3 regions of the Aquabacter albus genome follow, and region 1 is predicted to be linked to each of the others. Evidence: riboswitches for the same ligand, from Rfam matches in the RefSeq annotation. Region 1 holds a riboswitch; each other region holds the start of a gene.
What was found. A riboswitch is a leader RNA that binds a small molecule or an ion and turns the genes downstream of it on or off. The one in region 1 is predicted to bind cobalamin.
Positions count from the first base shown of each region.

Region 2: another riboswitch for cobalamin. It lies ahead of ABLE91_RS03935 (DUF1636 domain-containing protein); the one in region 1 lies ahead of ABLE91_RS04655 (ribonucleoside-diphosphate reductase subunit alpha).
Region 3: another riboswitch for cobalamin. It lies ahead of ABLE91_RS13825 (CbtB domain-containing protein); the one in region 1 lies ahead of ABLE91_RS04655 (ribonucleoside-diphosphate reductase subunit alpha).

Region 1 covers NZ_JBDZDT010000002.1:346,676-352,089, forward strand. The annotation lists gene ABLE91_RS04650 (ribonucleotide-diphosphate reductase subunit beta) at 1-113, opposite strand, end outside; gene ABLE91_RS04655 (ribonucleoside-diphosphate reductase subunit alpha) at 134-3,025, opposite strand; cobalamin riboswitch at 3,142-3,361, opposite strand; cobalamin riboswitch at 3,462-3,672, shown strand; gene ABLE91_RS04660 (TonB-dependent receptor plug domain-containing protein) at 3,780-5,414, shown strand, end outside.
Region 2 covers NZ_JBDZDT010000002.1:179,446-184,859, reverse strand. The annotation lists gene ABLE91_RS03940 (Rne/Rng family ribonuclease) at 1-1,492, shown strand, start outside; cobalamin riboswitch at 1,642-1,863, shown strand; gene ABLE91_RS03935 (DUF1636 domain-containing protein) at 2,025-2,381, shown strand; gene cobW (cobalamin biosynthesis protein CobW) at 2,378-3,424, shown strand; gene cobN (cobaltochelatase subunit CobN) at 3,442-5,414, shown strand, end outside.
Region 3 covers NZ_JBDZDT010000005.1:231,692-237,105, reverse strand. The annotation lists gene cobU (bifunctional adenosylcobinamide kinase/adenosylcobinamide-phosphate guanylyltransferase) at 1-477, opposite strand, end outside; gene ABLE91_RS13830 (CbtA family protein) at 474-1,217, opposite strand; gene ABLE91_RS13825 (CbtB domain-containing protein) at 1,230-1,415, opposite strand; cobalamin riboswitch at 1,465-1,660, opposite strand; gene rfaE1 (D-glycero-beta-D-manno-heptose-7-phosphate kinase) at 1,714-3,150, opposite strand; gene rfaD (ADP-glyceromanno-heptose 6-epimerase) at 3,160-4,161, opposite strand; gene waaC (lipopolysaccharide heptosyltransferase I) at 4,195-5,286, opposite strand; gene waaF (lipopolysaccharide heptosyltransferase II) at 5,283-5,414, opposite strand, start outside.

The DNA.
Region 1 (5,414 bases):
GAGACGCGGCCGCCATGGCGGTCGATGTCGCCGAGACCGGCGGCCTCCTTCGCGTCCGTGGGCGCGAAAGCGGGATGGATGGGAGCGGGCTTGGTATCCGACCAGTCGAGCATATGCGTGTCTCCTTCGCCGCTCACTGGCAGGCTTCGCAGGTGGGGTCGTCGATGGCGCACGCCTTGCCCCAAGGGGCACTCAACGCGGCATCAACGCTGATGGGCGCGGCGGCTTCTGCCACCACCGCGGAGACTGCGTTGAGCTTGCCGTCCGTGCCCTTCAGGGTGGATTTCTCCACGTGGGTGGCCGAGCGCGAGCGCAGGTAATAGGTGGTCTTCAGGCCGCGCCTGAAGGCGAGGCGGTAGAGCGCGTCGAGCGCTTTGCCGGAGGGGTTGGCGATGTAGAGGTTGAGCGACTGGGCTTGATCGATCCACTTCTGGCGGCGCGCTGCGGCTTCGATCAGCCAGGACGTGTCGATCTCGAAGGCGGTGGCGTAGAGGGCCTTCAGGTCATCGGGAATGCGGTCGATCTGGCCGAGGCTGCCGTCGAAATATTTGAGGTCGGAGACCATCACCTCGTCCCATAGGCCGCGCGCCTTCAGGTCATGCACCAGGGCGGCGTTCACCACTGTGAAGTCGCCGGACATGTTGGATTTGACATAGAGGTTCTGATAGCCGGGCTCGATGGACTGGCTCACCCCGCAGATATTGGAGATGGTGGCGGTGGGGGCGATGGCCATGCAGTTGGAGTTGCGCATGCCTGTCGTCTTCACCCGCGCGCGCAGGCCATCCCAGTCCAGCGTCCGCGAGCGGTCGAGGTCGAGCCCGCCACGCGCTTCCGCCAGCAACTCCACGCTGTCGATGGGCAGGATGCCCTTCGACCAGAGCGAGCCTTCGAAGCTTGGATAGCGCCCGCGCTCGGCGGCGAGGTCCGCGGAGGCGGAGACGGCGTGGAAGGACAGCGCCTCCATGCTTTCGTCGGCGAAGCGCACGGCCGCCTCCGACGCATAGGGCAGGCGCAGCGCCTGGAGCGCGTCCTGGAAGCCCATGATCCCGAGGCCCACGGGCCGGTGCCTGAGGTTGGAGCGGCGCGCCTCGGGGATGGTGTAGAAATTGATGTCGATGACGTTGTCGAGCATGCGCATGGCGGTCTTCACCGTCCGCGCAAGCCGGTCATGGTCGAGCCCCTCCACTGTGACATGGGCGAGGAGGTTCACCGAGCCGAGATTGCACACTGCCACCTCGTCGTCGGACGTGTTCAGGGTGATCTCGGTGCACAGGTTCGAGGAATGCACCACGCCCGCATGCTGCTGCGGCGAGCGGATGTTGCAGGGGTCCTTGAAGGTGATCCAGGGATGGCCGGTCTCGAACAGCATGGTAAGCATGCGCCGCCAAAGGTCTACAGCGCGCACCTGCTTGAACACTTTCATCCCGCCCTGCGCGGCTTTGGCCTCGTAGCCCTCATAGGCGGCCTTGAAGGCGGGGCCGAAGAGATCGTGCAGGTCGCTCGCCTCGTCGGGTGAGAACAGGGTCCAGGGGCCGTCTTCCTCGACACGCTGCATGAACAGGTCCGGCACCCAGTTGGCGGTGTTCATGTCGTGGGTGCGGCGGCGCTCGTCGCCGGTGTTCTTGCGCAGATCGAGGAAGTCCTCGATGTCCACGTGCCAGGTTTCCAGATAGGCGCAGACCGCACCCTTGCGCTTGCCACCCTGGTTCACGGCGATGGCGGTGTCGTTGGCAACTTTGAGGAACGGCACCACGCCCTGGCTCTCGCCGTTCGTGCCCTTGATGTGGGCACCGAGGCCGCGCACCCGCGTCCAGTCATTGCCGAGCCCGCCGGAATATTTGGCCAGCAGCGCATTGTCCTTCACCGCCTTGAAGATGCCGTCGAGGTCGTCCGCGACCGTGGTGAGGAAGCAGGAGGAGAGCTGCTGGCGCAGCGTGCCGGAATTGAACAGGGTCGGCGTCGAGGCCATGAAGTCGAAGGAGGAGAGGAGGCCGTAGAATTCGATGGCCTTCGCCTCCCGGTCGATCTCGCGCACAGCGAGCCCCATGGCGACGCGCATAAAGAAGGCCTGGGACAGTTCGAAGCGCGTGCCGCGCACGTGCAGGAAGTAGCGGTCATAGAGGGTCTGGAGACCGAGGAAGTCGAAGGCGAGATCCCGCTCCGGCTTCAGCGCTGCGGCGAGGCGCGGGAGGTCGAAGCGGGCCAGTTCCGGGTCCAACAACTCGGCCGCGACGCCGGCTTTCACGAAGCCGAGGAAATAGTCGCCATAGCGGCCTGCCATCTCCTCATGGGTCGCTTCGTCGGCGCGCCCGGCGATGAAGCTCAACGCCTCCCGACGCAGCTTGTCCAGCAGCAGGCGGGCGCTGACCTTGGTGTAGTTGGGCTCCGTCTCGATAAGGGTGCGGGCGGCGAGGATCGGCGCGAGGCCGAGCTCGTCCGCGGAGATGCCGTCATAGAGGTTCCGCCGGGTCTCTCCGAGCACGGTTTCCCGCGAGACGCCATCGAGGCCCTCGCAGGCTTCGCGCACCACGGCATCGAGCCGCGCCGTGTCGAGGGGAACGAGCGCGCCGTCCGCCGCCTTCATGCGCAGGGCGGGCACGGCTGACGCGGCGGGCGCATCCGTCTTCGCACGTTCCCGGGCACGCTCCTCGCGATAGAGCACATAGGCGCGGGCCACCTTGTGGTGCTCGCCGCGCATCAGGGCCAGTTCCGCCTGGTCCTGGATGTCCTCGATATGGAAGGTGCGGCCGCCCTCCGCGCGACGGGTGAGCCCCGCCACGATCTGAGCCGTCAGATCGGCGACGGCGTCATGGACGCGGCGCGAGGCGGCGGCGCTGCTGCCTTCCACGGCGAGGAACGCCTTGGTGAGGGCAACGGAGATCTTGGAGGCGTCGAACGGCGTGACCGCGCCGTTGCGGCGGATCACCTGATAGCCCGGTTCCGAGGCTGTCCGGGCGCCCGGCGCAGGCTGTGCGGGGACGAGGATCGCGTCCGAGGGACGCACGGTTTCGATCTGGAGAGACATCGGCTTGGACCCCAAAAGTTGGGGGCAAAGGCCGAGCGGATGCGCGAGGGAAGATCGCCTCGGGCATGAAGCCCCCAGCGACAGCCAAGCGTTCCACCGGGGCACCCCGCCCGAGGACGTTCATCGAGGTCGCGGCAGGTCTCCTGGCTCGCGGGTCGTCGCCTCAAGTCCGGCCTTCCCGGGATCGCTCCCAGTGACTCTGATGGACCTTGGCTCGCCGCTTACAGTTGCGGGGGCAGCGCCGGCATTGGTTCGACCCTTTCGGGCGGTCCCGCACCGGCTTCCCTCTTAGCTCTCGCTCTTGCGAGTCGAGAGACCGTGACCACCACATCTAGCAGCATGGTTGCGATGGCTGTCAATATGTGGGGATGATGAATCGGAGCAGACATGTCTCATCCACCGCCGAAGCGGATGGTTGACCGTGAATGAGCAGCCCTCTACCGTCACCGTGACGGTTCCCTAACGGGACGAAAAAGGGAACGCGGTGAGGAGGGTGCCCGGAGACGGGGATCCGACGATGCCGCGGCTGCCCCCGCAACTGTAAGCGGCGAGTCCTTCGTCACACGCCACTGGGCTTCGGCCTGGGAAGGCGACGAGATGGACGCTGACCCGCGAGCCAGGAGACCTGCCGTCAGCCGTGGTCACGCGCGAGCACGTCGGGCGGGGTGTCCTGATGGTGGTTAATCCCAGCAGCTTTCCGGCCGCAGGGGAGCCTCGTTCGCGGTGACGGACCACTCGTCCCGCTGAGGCCATCATGCCTTCCGCTTTGTTTCGTCACGCCCGCGCCGCCGCGCGCCGTCCCGTGCTCGCTGCCCTCCTCCTGTCGTCGGCTTCGGGGCTCGCTCATGCCCAGTCCCCGGCACCCGGCGGCACCGCCCAGCAGCCCATCGACCTTCCCGAAGTGGTGGTGAGCGCCACCGGCATCCCGACCCCGGCGAACCGGATCGCCTCCTCGGTTAGCGTCGTCACCGCCGAGGACATCGAGCGCCAGCAGCTGCGCACCGTGCCCCAGGTGCTGCAATCGCTTCCCGGTCTCAACGTGGTGCAGACTGGCGGACCGGGCGGGCAGACTTCGGTCTTCATCCGCGGCACCAATTCCAACCATGTGAAGGTGCTGATCGACGGCATCGATGCGGGCAACCCCTCGACCCCCAACGGTGCCTTCGACTTCGGCCAGCTCCTCGCCACCGATCTCGCCCGCATCGAGGTGCTGCGTGGGCCACAGAGCGGTCTCTACGGCTCGGACGCCATCGGCGGCGTCATCTCCATCACCACCAAGAAGGGCGAGGGCCCGCCGAAATTCTTCGGCTATGTGGAAGGGGGCTCGCTCGGCACCTTCAACCAGGCGGCGGCGGTGAGCGGGTCGACGGAGCGGCTTTCCTACTCCTTCAACGTCACCCATTTCTCCTCGACGGATATTCCGGTGACCCCGCCCGGAATCATCCCGCCGGGCTATCCAAACAATCCCAACGCCTATGACAACTGGACCTATTCGACGCGCCTCGACCTCCAGATGACGGATAATCTGGCGCTCAACTTCGTCGCCCGCTACATCGACAGCCAACTCGCCTTCACGCCGGACATCTATCCCCCGCCGCTGTTCGAGGGCATCCCGGCCCCGCAGACTTCCACCAGCCTCAATTCCATGTTCTTCACCAAGGGCGAGGGCGTGTGGAGCGCGCTCGACGGCGTACTCCACACCACGTTCGGGGTGAGCGCCATGAACACCTCGAACCCGACCGTGGGGCCGAACCTGTCCGTGAACGGCCAGTATGAGGGCGACCGGCAGACCTATTACCTGCGCTCCAACCTCGCCGCCGCCGCCGGGCAGAACCTCATTGCCGGCGTGGAGCGGCGGAACGAGAGCATGACCTCGTCCACCCAATACACGGAGATGAGCGCATCGACCGGCGACACCGGCGCCTATGCGGAATGGCAGGGCACGTTCGGCGATCGGTTCTTCGGCGCGGCGAACGTCCGCTATGACAGCGACGACACCTTCGGCGACCACTCGACCTTCCGCCTTGCCCCCGGCTTCCTCATTCCCGAGACGGGGACCACCATCAAGGGCAGCTACGGCACCGGCTTCAAGGCGCCCTCACTTTATCAGCTCTATGCGCCGATCTATGGCAATGCGGCCCTCGAGCCCGAAGAGAGCACCGGCTACGATATCGGTTTCGAGCAGCAGGCCTTCGGCGGCAGGGTGACGTTTGGCGCCGCCTATTTCCACAACGACATCACCAACCTCATCAGCTACGACCCGGTGACGTTCGAGAACGTGAATATCTCCAGCGCCACCACGCAGGGCGCGGAGACCTTCATCGCTTTCCAGGTGATGGAGCGGCTGAAGCTGCGGGTGGACTACACCTACACCTACGTCATCGGCTAC
Region 2 (5,414 bases), 170 kb from region 1:
GCCGGTGGTGCAGCTGAAGAGCGGCGGCTACATCGTCATCAACCCCACCGAAGCCCTGGTCTCCATCGACGTGAATTCCGGCCGCGCCACGCGCGAGCATCACATCGAGGACACCGCGCTCAAGACGAACGTGGAAGCCGCCGAGGAGATCGCCCGGCAGCTTCGCCTGCGCGACCTCGCCGGGCTCATCGTCATCGACTTCATCGATATGGAGGAGAAGCGCAACAACCGGGCGGTGGAGCGCAAGCTCAAGGATTGCCTGAAGAACGACCGGGCGCGCATCCAGGTCGGCCGCATCTCCCATTTCGGCCTCATGGAGATGTCCCGCCAGCGTATCCGCACCGGCGTTCTGGAAAGCTCCATCGAGGTGTGCCCCACCTGCGGCGGCACGGGCCATGTGCGCTCCGCCGCCTCGGTGGCGCTCCAGCTGCTGCGCGCGTTCGAAGAGCAGCTGCTGCGCAGCGCGACCCACAACCTCATCGCCCGCACCCGCTCCGAAGTGGCGCTCTATGTGCTGAACCAGAAGCGCTCGCACCTGCGCGAGCTGGAGGAGCGCTTCTCCGTCACGCTCACCATCAGCGCCGACGAACGCGTCACCGGCCACCAGCCCTTCATCATCGAGAAGGGCGACCAGGCCGTTCCTGCCCCCGCCGCGCCGCGCCCCGGCAAGGTGGTGCAGCCTGATTCCATCCTTCCGGACGAGGAGTTCGAGGAGGAAGACGAGGAGAATCTGGAGGAGGTCTCCGGCGCCGAACCCGAAGGCGATGAGCCCGAGGAGCGCGGCGAGACCACCGAGGAGGCCAACAACCGCCGCAAGCGCCGCCGCCGGCGCCGTCGTGGCGGCGAGCGCGAGGGCGAGCCCCGCGAGGCGCGGCCCGAGGGCGAAGCCGCCGAGGAGGGCGATGAGCCCGCCGGCGAAGGCGAGGCCGAAGAGGGCGACGAGGACGAGCGCGGCGAAGGCCGCGGGACGGAGGCCGATCGCCGGCGCCGTCGGCGCGGCCGTCGTGGCGGCCGTCGCAACCGGCGCGAGGGCGAGGATGCCCCGCTCCAGGCCGATGGCGAAGGCAGTGAAGGCGAGGCCGGAGAGGATGACGGCGGCGCCGAAGACGATGCCGTGATCCACGTCTCCATCGAGCCGCTGGCCGGCGCGCCGGAATCCGTGGCCGAGATCAGCGCTCCCACCCCGGAGCCGGCACCGCCCGCCCCGGCCCCCACGGCCCCGGAGCTTCCCGCCGCCGAAGAGCCCAAGCCGACCCGCCGCCGGTCCACGGTGCGCGAGAAGGCGCCGGTGGTCGGCAGCCTGGTGCCCGAGCCCGCGCCCGTCGCCGAGACTGCCGGCGAAGAGACCTCCGGCGTGGAGACCGCCTCGGTCCCCGTCGCCGATGCGGACATCGTCGCCGCACCGGTTCAGGAAACCTCTGCTCCGGCCCAGGACCTGCCGCCCGAAAAGCGCCGCTCCGGCTGGTGGCAGCGCAAGCTGTTCGGCGAGTGAGCCTCTAGGAACAGCGGTCATCCCCGGGCTTGACCCGGGGATCTCCAGGAATGACGGGAGATGGCCGGGTCAAGCCCGGCCATGACGGCTGGGAGGTTACGGCTTCCCGGGCAACCTGCCCTGAGATTGACTTCCCTCCCCGCCCACCCTTTAGTGGCCCGGTCGAAGGTTCCGGTCCGGCAGAGTCGGATCGGTGAAGAGGGAATGCGGTGCGGCGCGAGGAAGCGCCAATGCCGCGGCTGCCCCCGCAACTGTAAGCGGAGAGTCTCGACCGAAAAGCCACTGGAGACCGGCCGCGCCGGCCCCTCCGGGAAGGCGGCCCGAGACGGTGACCCGCGAGCCAGGAGACCTGCCCTCGACACAATCGCGCGCCGGGCGGGGTGCCCTGGCAAGGCGGTTTTGCGTCGGCTTTGGCGCGCTTTCCGCACCCGCAGGACCCGCTTTGGAGCGACCCGCGCCCACCGAGACGCCCGACGACCGGCCCGATGACACGGCCTCCGCAGGCCCGCGCGATGCGGCGCCCGCCGTCACCCTGTTCGTCTGCCAGACCTGCCGCACGCCCGGCACGCCGCCCGAGGATGCGCCCCAGGGCGCCCGCCTCGCGGAGGCTGTGCGCGCCGCCGCCCATGACCCTGATGTGGAGGTGAAGCCGGTGCGCTGCCTCTCCAACTGCAAGCGCGGCCTTTCCGCCGCCATGGTCCGGGCCGGCGGCTGGTCCTACGTGTTCGGCGATCTCACCCCTGCGTCCGCGCCCGACCTTCTCGCGGGCGCTACCCTCTTCGCCGGCTCCACCGACGGCCTCATGCCGTGGCGCGGCCGGCCCGACTGCCTCAAGCGCGGCATGATCGCCCGCGTGCCGCCCCTCTTCTTCACCGAGGAACCCCGATGACCAGCCTCGCCCGCGTCCCCTGCACCATCGTCACCGGCTTCCTCGGCGCCGGGAAGACGACCCTCATCCGCCACATCCTCGAGAATGCCGGGGGGCGGAAGCTCGCTGTGATCGTCAATGAATTCGGCGACGTGGGCATAGACGGCGAGATCCTGAAGGGCTGCGGCATCGAGAGCTGCCCGGAGGAGAATATCGTCGAACTCTCCAATGGCTGCCTGTGCTGCACCGTGGCGGATGATTTCGTGCCGGCCCTGGACAAGATTCTCGCCCGCCCCGGCATCGACCACATCCTCATCGAGACCTCCGGCCTCGCTCTGCCCAAGCCGCTGGTGCAGGCGTTTCATTGGCCGGCCATCAAGAGCCGCGTGACCGTGGATGGCGTGGTGGCGGTGGTGGATGGCCCCGCGCTTGCCGAAGGCCGTGTCGCCGATGATCTCTCCGCCCTCGCCGCCCAGCGCGCGGCGGACGACACGCTCGACCATGACGATCCCGTGGAAGAGGTGTTCGAGGACCAGATCGCCTGCGCCGACCTCGTCATCATCGCCAAGTCCGACCTTCTGGACGCGGCCGGCGCGGAAATCGCAGCCGCCCGCGTGGCGGCGGTACTGCCCCGCGCGGTGTCCGTGGTGCGTGCGGCAGGCGGAAAGGTGGACCCGGCCATCCTGCTCGGCCTCGGCGTAGGCACCGAGGACGAGATCGAGAACCGCAAGACCCATCATGACGACGAGCTGGACCACGACCACGACGATTTCGATAGCTTCGTCCTTCCCATTCCCGAGATCGCCGAGCCGGCGGCGCTGGCTGCGCGCGTCTCGGAAGCCGCCGCTCTGCCCGGCGTGCTGCGGGTGAAGGGGTTTGCCAGCGTCTCCGGCAAGCCCATGCGCCTCCTCGTGCAGGGGGTGGGCACCCGCGTCTCGCACCAGTTCGACCGCGCCTGGGGGCCGAACGAGGCCCGCAGGGGCGCGCTGGTGGTGATCGGGCTGAAGGGCTTCGACCGGAACGCCGTGGAAGAGGCGGTGCTGGCGGTTACGCCCGCCGCCTGAAGGTTTAGAGTGGGCTGATGCATCTTCTTTCGAGCACATCGGCCACCATCGAGGATCTGGCGGAGCCCATCGACCTCCGCCAGCCCCCGGCCGACCTGCTCGCGCTCTCCTTCACCGACAGCGACCTGCTGGCGCTCGGCGCCGCATGGCGGGCGGAGCGGGCGACGCTGCCGAGCCTGCGCCTCGCGCGCCTGAAGGATCTGCGCCACCCCATGTCCGTGGACCTCTGGCTGGAGCGCTCCGCGCGCCACGCCAAGGTGATCGTGGCGCGGGTTCTGGGTGGGCTCGACTGGTGGCGCTACGGGGCGGAGCGGCTGTCAGCTCTGGCCTGGGCGCAAGGGATCAAGCTGGCGCTGCTGCCGGGGGAAGACCAGGACGACCACCGCCTCGCGGCCCTTTCGACTTTGGAGCGGGAGGAGTGGGCCTTGTGGCTCGCTTATTTCCGCGCCGGCGGCCCGGACAATATGCGCGCCTTGCTGCGGCTGATGGCGGGGCAGGCGGAGGTCCTGCCACCGCGGGATGTGCCGGCGGCGGCATTTTATTCTTCTCGTTCTCCGTCATGGCCGGACTTGATCCGGCCATCTCCCGCAGAACCGGGTGCGGCCGGATCCCCAAGAGATCCCCGGGTCAAGCCCGGGGATGACGTCGTGGGGGTGTCCCCCTCCCCCCTTGAGGGGGAGGGTCGGGGTGGGGGGTATGGCGCCGCCAGCACCACCCCCGCCGGCACAAGCGGAGAGATACCCCCCACCCTGCCCTCCCCCTCAAGGGGGGAGGGTTCCCAGCGCGGGAGGGAAGGCACTGGCGTCGCGCGGGAAGACACACCCCGCGCCCTCATCCTCTTCTACCGCTCCATGTGGCTCGCCGGGGACGCCGCCCCCATCGACGCCCTCTGCGGCGCCCTCGCCGCGCGCGGCATGGTGCCGATCCCCCTCTTCGTCTCCTCCCTGAAGGATCCCGCCGCCCGCGCCTTCGCCCGCAGCGCCATTGCCGCGCACGCACCGCACGTCATCATCACCGCCACCGCCTTCGCCGCCGGAGACGCGGACGACCTCTTCCCTGCCGGCGGCCCGCCGGTGCTCCAGGCCATTCCCGCCACCACCGCCCGCTCCGCCTGGGCGGCAAGCCCGCGCGGCCTCGCCGCCGCCGACCTCGCCATGCATGTGGTGCTGCCGGAACTGGACGGGCGCGTGCTGGCGGGCGCCCTCTCCTTCAAGGACACGGCCGCCCGCGACGACGACCTCGCCTTCTCCGCCGCCCTCAACCGCGCCGAGCCGGAGGGCGTCGCCCATGTGGCGGGCCGCGCGGCGGCGTTGGCGCGGCTCGCCTGCACGCCGCGCGTGAAGCGGCGGCTCGCCATCCTCATGCCTGATTATCCCGGCGCGCCGGGGCGCACCGGCTATGCAGTGGGCCTCGACGTGCCGGAAAGCGTGCGGCTCCTGCTCCGCACCCTTGCCGCCGAGGGCTATGATGTGCCCGCCGCGCCCGCAACGGCCCGCGCGCTTCTGGACGGCATCGCCCCATCCGGCGCCTTCCCCCTCGCGGACTATCGCGTGCACCTCTCCATCCTCCCCGACACGCTCCAGGCGCAGATGACGGTCGCCTGGGGCGCGCCCGAGGATGACCCGGACGTGAAGGGCGCCGCCTTCCAATTCCGCGCCGCCCGCTTCGGCAAGGCGCTGGTCGCCCTCGCGCCGGACCGGGGCACCTCGCTGGACCGGCGGGCGGATTATCACGACCCCGCTTTGCCGCCGCGCCATGCCTTGCTCGCCTTCGGCCTGTGGCTTCAGCAGCACTTCGATGCGCTCATTCATATGGGCGCCCACGGCACCCTGGAATGGCTGCCCGGCAAGGCGGCGGCGCTTACGCCCGCCTGCTTTCCCCGCGCGGTGCTGGGCGCGCTGCCGGTCATCTATCCCTTCATCGTCAGCAATCCGGGCGAGGCCGCCCAGGCCAAGCGCCGCATTGCCGGCGTCACCCTCGGCCACCTGCC
Region 3 (5,414 bases), on a different contig from region 1:
GTCGGAGGCCGCCGCCACCGCTTGATTGAGGCGGCCGGCGGCGTCGCGGAAGCGGCGGGCGAGCGCGTTGTCCGGCACGATGCCGAGCCCCACCTCGTTGGCCACCAGAACCGTCAAGCCGCCTCGCCCGAGAAGCGCGGAAACCAGCCGCTCCTGTTCCGCCTCAAGATCATGATCCGCCAGTAAGTGATTGGTCAGCCACAAGGTCAGGCAGTCTACGAGCACGGGGGCGTCCGGCGGAAGCTCCGCCAGAAGGTCAGCTACGTCGAAGGGATGATCGTGGGTCCGCCAGCGCGTGTCACGTCTTGAGCGATGCAGCGCGATGCGATCCGCCATCTCGGCATCGAGCGCCTGCGCCGTCGCCACATAAACATAGGGCGGCGGCGCGGCTTCGATCAGGGCTTCGGCATAACCGCTCTTGCCGGAGCGCGCCCCGCCAAGCACCAGCACGCGGCGGGCGCGCGGCCCGGCCGTCATGGCTGGGCGCCGGCCATCCTTGCGCGGACGAGGCCGGCGACGCCGCCGAGGATCGCCCAGAACAGGAAGCTCGTGACCACCACCGCGACGACGAAATTGTGCGCCAGATCGTGGGGCACGGGAGTTTCGAAGTTCTCCGGCTGCGGCGCGCCGATGAAATGCGGCGCCGCAATCAAAGCGAGCGCGGCGATCACCGCCGGCAGCGAGCGGCCATAGGCGATGAGCGCGATGCCCCCGGCGGTGGCTGCCGCTGTGGCGGTCCACCAGAGCTGCCGGGGACCCAACTCCGCCGCCGGCATGGCGGGAAGCTCGGGCGGAAGGCCGAGGCTGGGCGCCAGCGTGAAGGCGGCAAAGCCCGCGAGGCCCCAGAGGAGCCCGTCGCGCCAGCCGGTGAGCCCGCCCGCGAGTTCTGAAGCGGCGACGAGAAGCAGCGCGAAGCCGATGGCGCCAACGACATTCGCCGCCAGCGTGAAGGCCATGCGCTCGAACCCATCCGCCGGCTGCCAGCCGCCTTCGTCATGGTCATGGGCGGCCGCGGTGTCATGGCTATGCGCGGGCGTTGCGGCGTCATGGGTATGGGTCGCGGGCGCGGCGGCTTCGGCTTCGGCTTCGGCTTCCTCATAGGTCTCGGCCTTGAGGATCAGCGGAACGGTCGCGGCCTGCTGGAAGACGGTCATGGCAATGCCGGAGAATAGGCCGGCGGCCGCCGCCACGAAGACGATGGTGCGGAACAACGACATGTCGGCCCCCTGTCAGTGGCAGGGGAAGCCGGTCGAATGCCTGTAGTCGTGGGCCGCGTTATGGACCACTTCCATATGGGAGAAGCCGACGCCGCCCACCACGAAGAGACCCAGCAGCGCGGCGAAGGTGATCTGCAGCGTGCGCGACGCGACGGATTTGCCGGCGAGGTCCTGGGAAACCTGGTTCTGCGTGCTCATCTTCATCTCCTGGCCCTCCCTCCGAGGGCTGACTGGAAGCGCCCATGACTGGGCTCGCGCGCCTTCGGCAGGTCTCCTGGCTCGCGGTTCATCGCCTCTCCCCAGCCTTCCCGGAACGCATGTTCCAGTGGCGCTGCGGGGAGCGCTCACCGCCGACAGTTGCGGGGGCAGCCGCGGCTTTGGGACAGGTCCCGCACCGCATTCCCTTTTGATCCCCGAAGGGAACCGACGACTCTTCGACTATATAGGCCCGCGCGTGCGCCGCAACGGGAGCGGGGCGATTTATTGCCGAGGCGCCTCAGGACCGCGCCTTCGCCACCAAAGACGAGGTGGAGCGGCCCGCGATCAGGTTCGCCAGCACAAGGCGCCCGCCATTGGCAGTCACCACGTCCGCGCCCACCACCTCCTCGGGCTTGTAGTCGGCGCCCTTCACCAGCACGTCGGGCAGCAGGGCCGTGATGGTCTCAAGGGGCGTGTCCTCGTCGAACAGCACCACGAGGTCCACGCAGCGCATGGCGCCGATGACCCTGGCCCGCGCGGCTTCGTCCTGGAGCGGGCGCGTCGGCCCCTTCAGGCGCTGCGTGGAGGCATCCGTGTTGAGCGCCACCACCAGCCGGTCGCCCTCGGCGGCGGCGGCCTCCAGCAGCGCCACATGGCCGGGATGCAGCAGGTCGAAGCAGCCATTGGTGAAGACCACGCTCGCCCCGCCCGCCCGCCAGCGGGCGATGATCTCCTTCGCCCGCTCCAGCGAGACGAGGGCGCCCGGCGTCTCCATCTGCGGCAAGGCGCGGCCGAGGGCGGCGGCCAGCTCGGCGCGGGTGACGACGGCGGTGCCGAGCTTGCCCACGGCGATGGCCGCCGCCGCATTGGCGATGCGCACGCAGGTTTCCAGCGGCTCGCCGGAGGCGAGCGACATGGCCAGCGCCGCGAGGGCCGTGTCCCCTGCCCCCGAGACGTCGAAGACTTCGCGCGCCTCGGCGGGCACGTGCAGCACGGCGCCGTCGCGGCGCCAGAGGGTCATGCCCTTCTCGGCGCGCGTCACCAGCACATCGCCGCCGAACTGCGCGGCGGCGGCGGCAGCGGCAGCGGCCGCCTGCTCGTCGGTGGTATCAGGCAGGCCGGTGGCGTCCGCCAGTTCCCGGCGGTTGGGCGTCACCAGGGCCGCGCCGCGATAGGCCTCGAAGGTGCGGCGCTTGGGATCAACGATGACAGGCACGCCCCGCGCCTCGGCCTCTTTCATGATGGCCGCGATCACCCGGTCGCCCAGGACGCCCTTGGCATAATCGGAGAGCACGGCGACCCGGCATTGCGCGATGGCCGCACGGGCGGCGGCGATGAGGCGGGCTTCCACCTCAGGGGAGGCAGGGCTCGCATCTTCGGCATCGATGCGGACGATCTGCTGGCGCCCGCTCATCACCCGCGTCTTGGTGATGGTGGGGCGCGCCGGGTCGGCCACGAGATCGAGCGAAATGTCGGGAAAGGCGGCCAGCGCTTCGCGCAGCTCTCCGGCGCGGGCATCCGCACCCACGAGGCCCACCAGATGCACCGGCGCGCCCATGGCGGCCGCATTGGCGGCCACATTGGCCGCCCCGCCGGGCACCAGCCTGTCCATGCCATGCACCACCACCGGCACCGGCGCCTCAGGGGAGATGCGGGAGACCGAGCCGATCACATAATGATCGACGATCACGTCGCCGATGACGGCGATCGGGCCGGGCCGGGCATCAGCGAGCATGGCGCGCCCTCACCCGTTCTTGCCGCGCAGGTGGCCGGTCACATACTGGTGCACGCCGTCCTCCAGCGAGGTGAAGGGCTGGGAGAAACCGGCGGCGCGCAGCTTCGACATGTCGGCCTGGGTGAAATACTGGTAGGCGCCCCGGATGGCCTCGGGCATGTCCACATAGTGGATCAGCGGCTCCTTGCCGGCCGCCGCGAACACCGCGCGGGCTAGGTCCGCAAAGCTGCGCGCCTGGCCCGTGCCCACATTGAAGATGCCGCTCACCGCGGGCGTCTCCAGCAGCCAGCGCACCACGGCGACGCAATCGCCGACATAGACGAAGTCGCGGAGCTGGCCGCCATCCTCATAAGCGGGGTCATGGGACTTGAAGAGTGTCACCGCCTCCCCGGCGGCGGCGGTGGGATAGATCTTGTGGATCACGGAGCGCATGTCGCCCTTATGCGCCTCGCCCGGCCCGTAGACGTTGAAGAAGCGCAGGCCCGCCCATTGCGGCGGGCGCGGACGGCCGGCGGCGATATCGGCGAGGAAGCGCCGGTCCGCCATGAGCTTGCTCCAGCCATAGGCGTTGAGTGGCGCGAGCTCGAGAAGCGCGGAGGCGCTTTCATCGTCCCGGAAGCCGGAGGCGCCGTCGCCATAGGTGGCGCCGGAGGAGGCGTAGATGAAGGGCAGCCCCTTGCGGGCGCACAGGTCCCACAAATCGAGGGTGGGCCGCACATTGCGGGCGACGATCTTGTCGCCGTCCCGCTCGGTGGTGGCGGAGATGGCGCCCATATGGATCACGGCGCGCACCCGTCCGGCCTCGCGCTCCAGGAAGGAGAGCGCCGCCTCGGGGCGGATCACGTCATCCAGCAGGATGTCGGAGATGTTGCGCCATTTCGGCCCGTCTTCCAGCCAGTCGGCCACCACCACGCGCAGGCCGTCCGCGGCGCAGGCGCGGGCGAGATTGGAGCCGATGAAGCCCGCGCCGCCGGTAACCAGCACCGTATCGCGGGAGCCCGGAAGGGTCATGAGCCAAAACCTTCAGGAGCGGGGCCGCTCCGGTCACGAAGCCGGGCGCTGTTGAGGCGCCGAAGGGGTTCCCTGTGCCACGCCTGGGCCGGTCTTGTCCATCTTGTCCGCATGGCCGTGCCGCAGCACATTGAGCCCGCGCCATGCGGCCCGGGCGCCATGATCCACCATGCAGGGCGGGCCTTCCACGGTGTGCGGCGCGATCTTGCAATGGGCGTTCTCGCACGGGGCGCAGGGGCGGAACGAGCGCATCTCCAGCACCTTCGGGCCGAACAGGCCGGTGAGGCGCGCATCGGTGGGGCCATAGAGCCCAACGGTGGGCACGCCCAGCGCGGCGGCGAGGTGCCCGAGGCCGGAATCGACGCCCACCACCCCCTCGGCGCCCGCCAGGATGGGGGCGAGCTGATCGATGGGCGCGGGCGGGAGGATCTCCACCGAGGGCATGCCGCGGGCGATGGCCTCGGCGCGGCGCGTCTCCTCCTCGCCGAGCGCAAAGATGCGGGTCTTCAGCCCCGCCGTCTCGGCGATGGCGGCCAGTTCGCGCCAGCGCAGCACGGTCCAGGTCTTGGTCAGCCACGTGGTGCCGTGGAGCAGCACGAGATAGGGCGCCTCCGCCGGCGCGGGCTCCACCTTGAGCCCGGCATCGGCCGGCAGCGCCGTCAAATCGTAGCCCAGCGCGGCGGCGAACAGCTTGCGGATGCGCGCCGCCATATGCTCCACCTCGGGAATGGCGTGGCGGCGGTGGTAGAGCAGCGTCGCGATGCCCTCCCGCGCGCTGCCCCAGGCAAAGCCGTGGCGCTTTCCTTTCGCGAAGCGGGCGATGCCCGCGCTCTTCATCAGCCCCTGGGCGTCGATGATGAGGTCGTAGCGCTCTTCCGCCAGGGCCGCGCGCAAAGCGCGCCCTTCTTCCGAGCGCCAGCCGGCGAGCGGGGATTTCTTCAGGCGGCGCAGGGGCACGGGAATGGCGCGGCGGACGGCGGGATGCAGGCGCACCAGCGGCACCATGGCCTCTTCCACCGCCCAGTCCACCACGAGGCCGGGCACCGCGCGCGCGGCGTCGGTGAGCGCCGGGAAGGTGTGGACCACATCCCCCAGCGATGAGAGCTTCACGATGAGAAGCTTCATCCCCGGATCCGCGCGGCCGCCGCGAGGACCTCGCTGGGCTGGATGCTCTCGAAGCAGGCCAGCGTCCCCAAGGGGCATTCCCGCTTAAGGCACGGCCGGCAGGGCAGATCGTGGGACACGACCTGGGA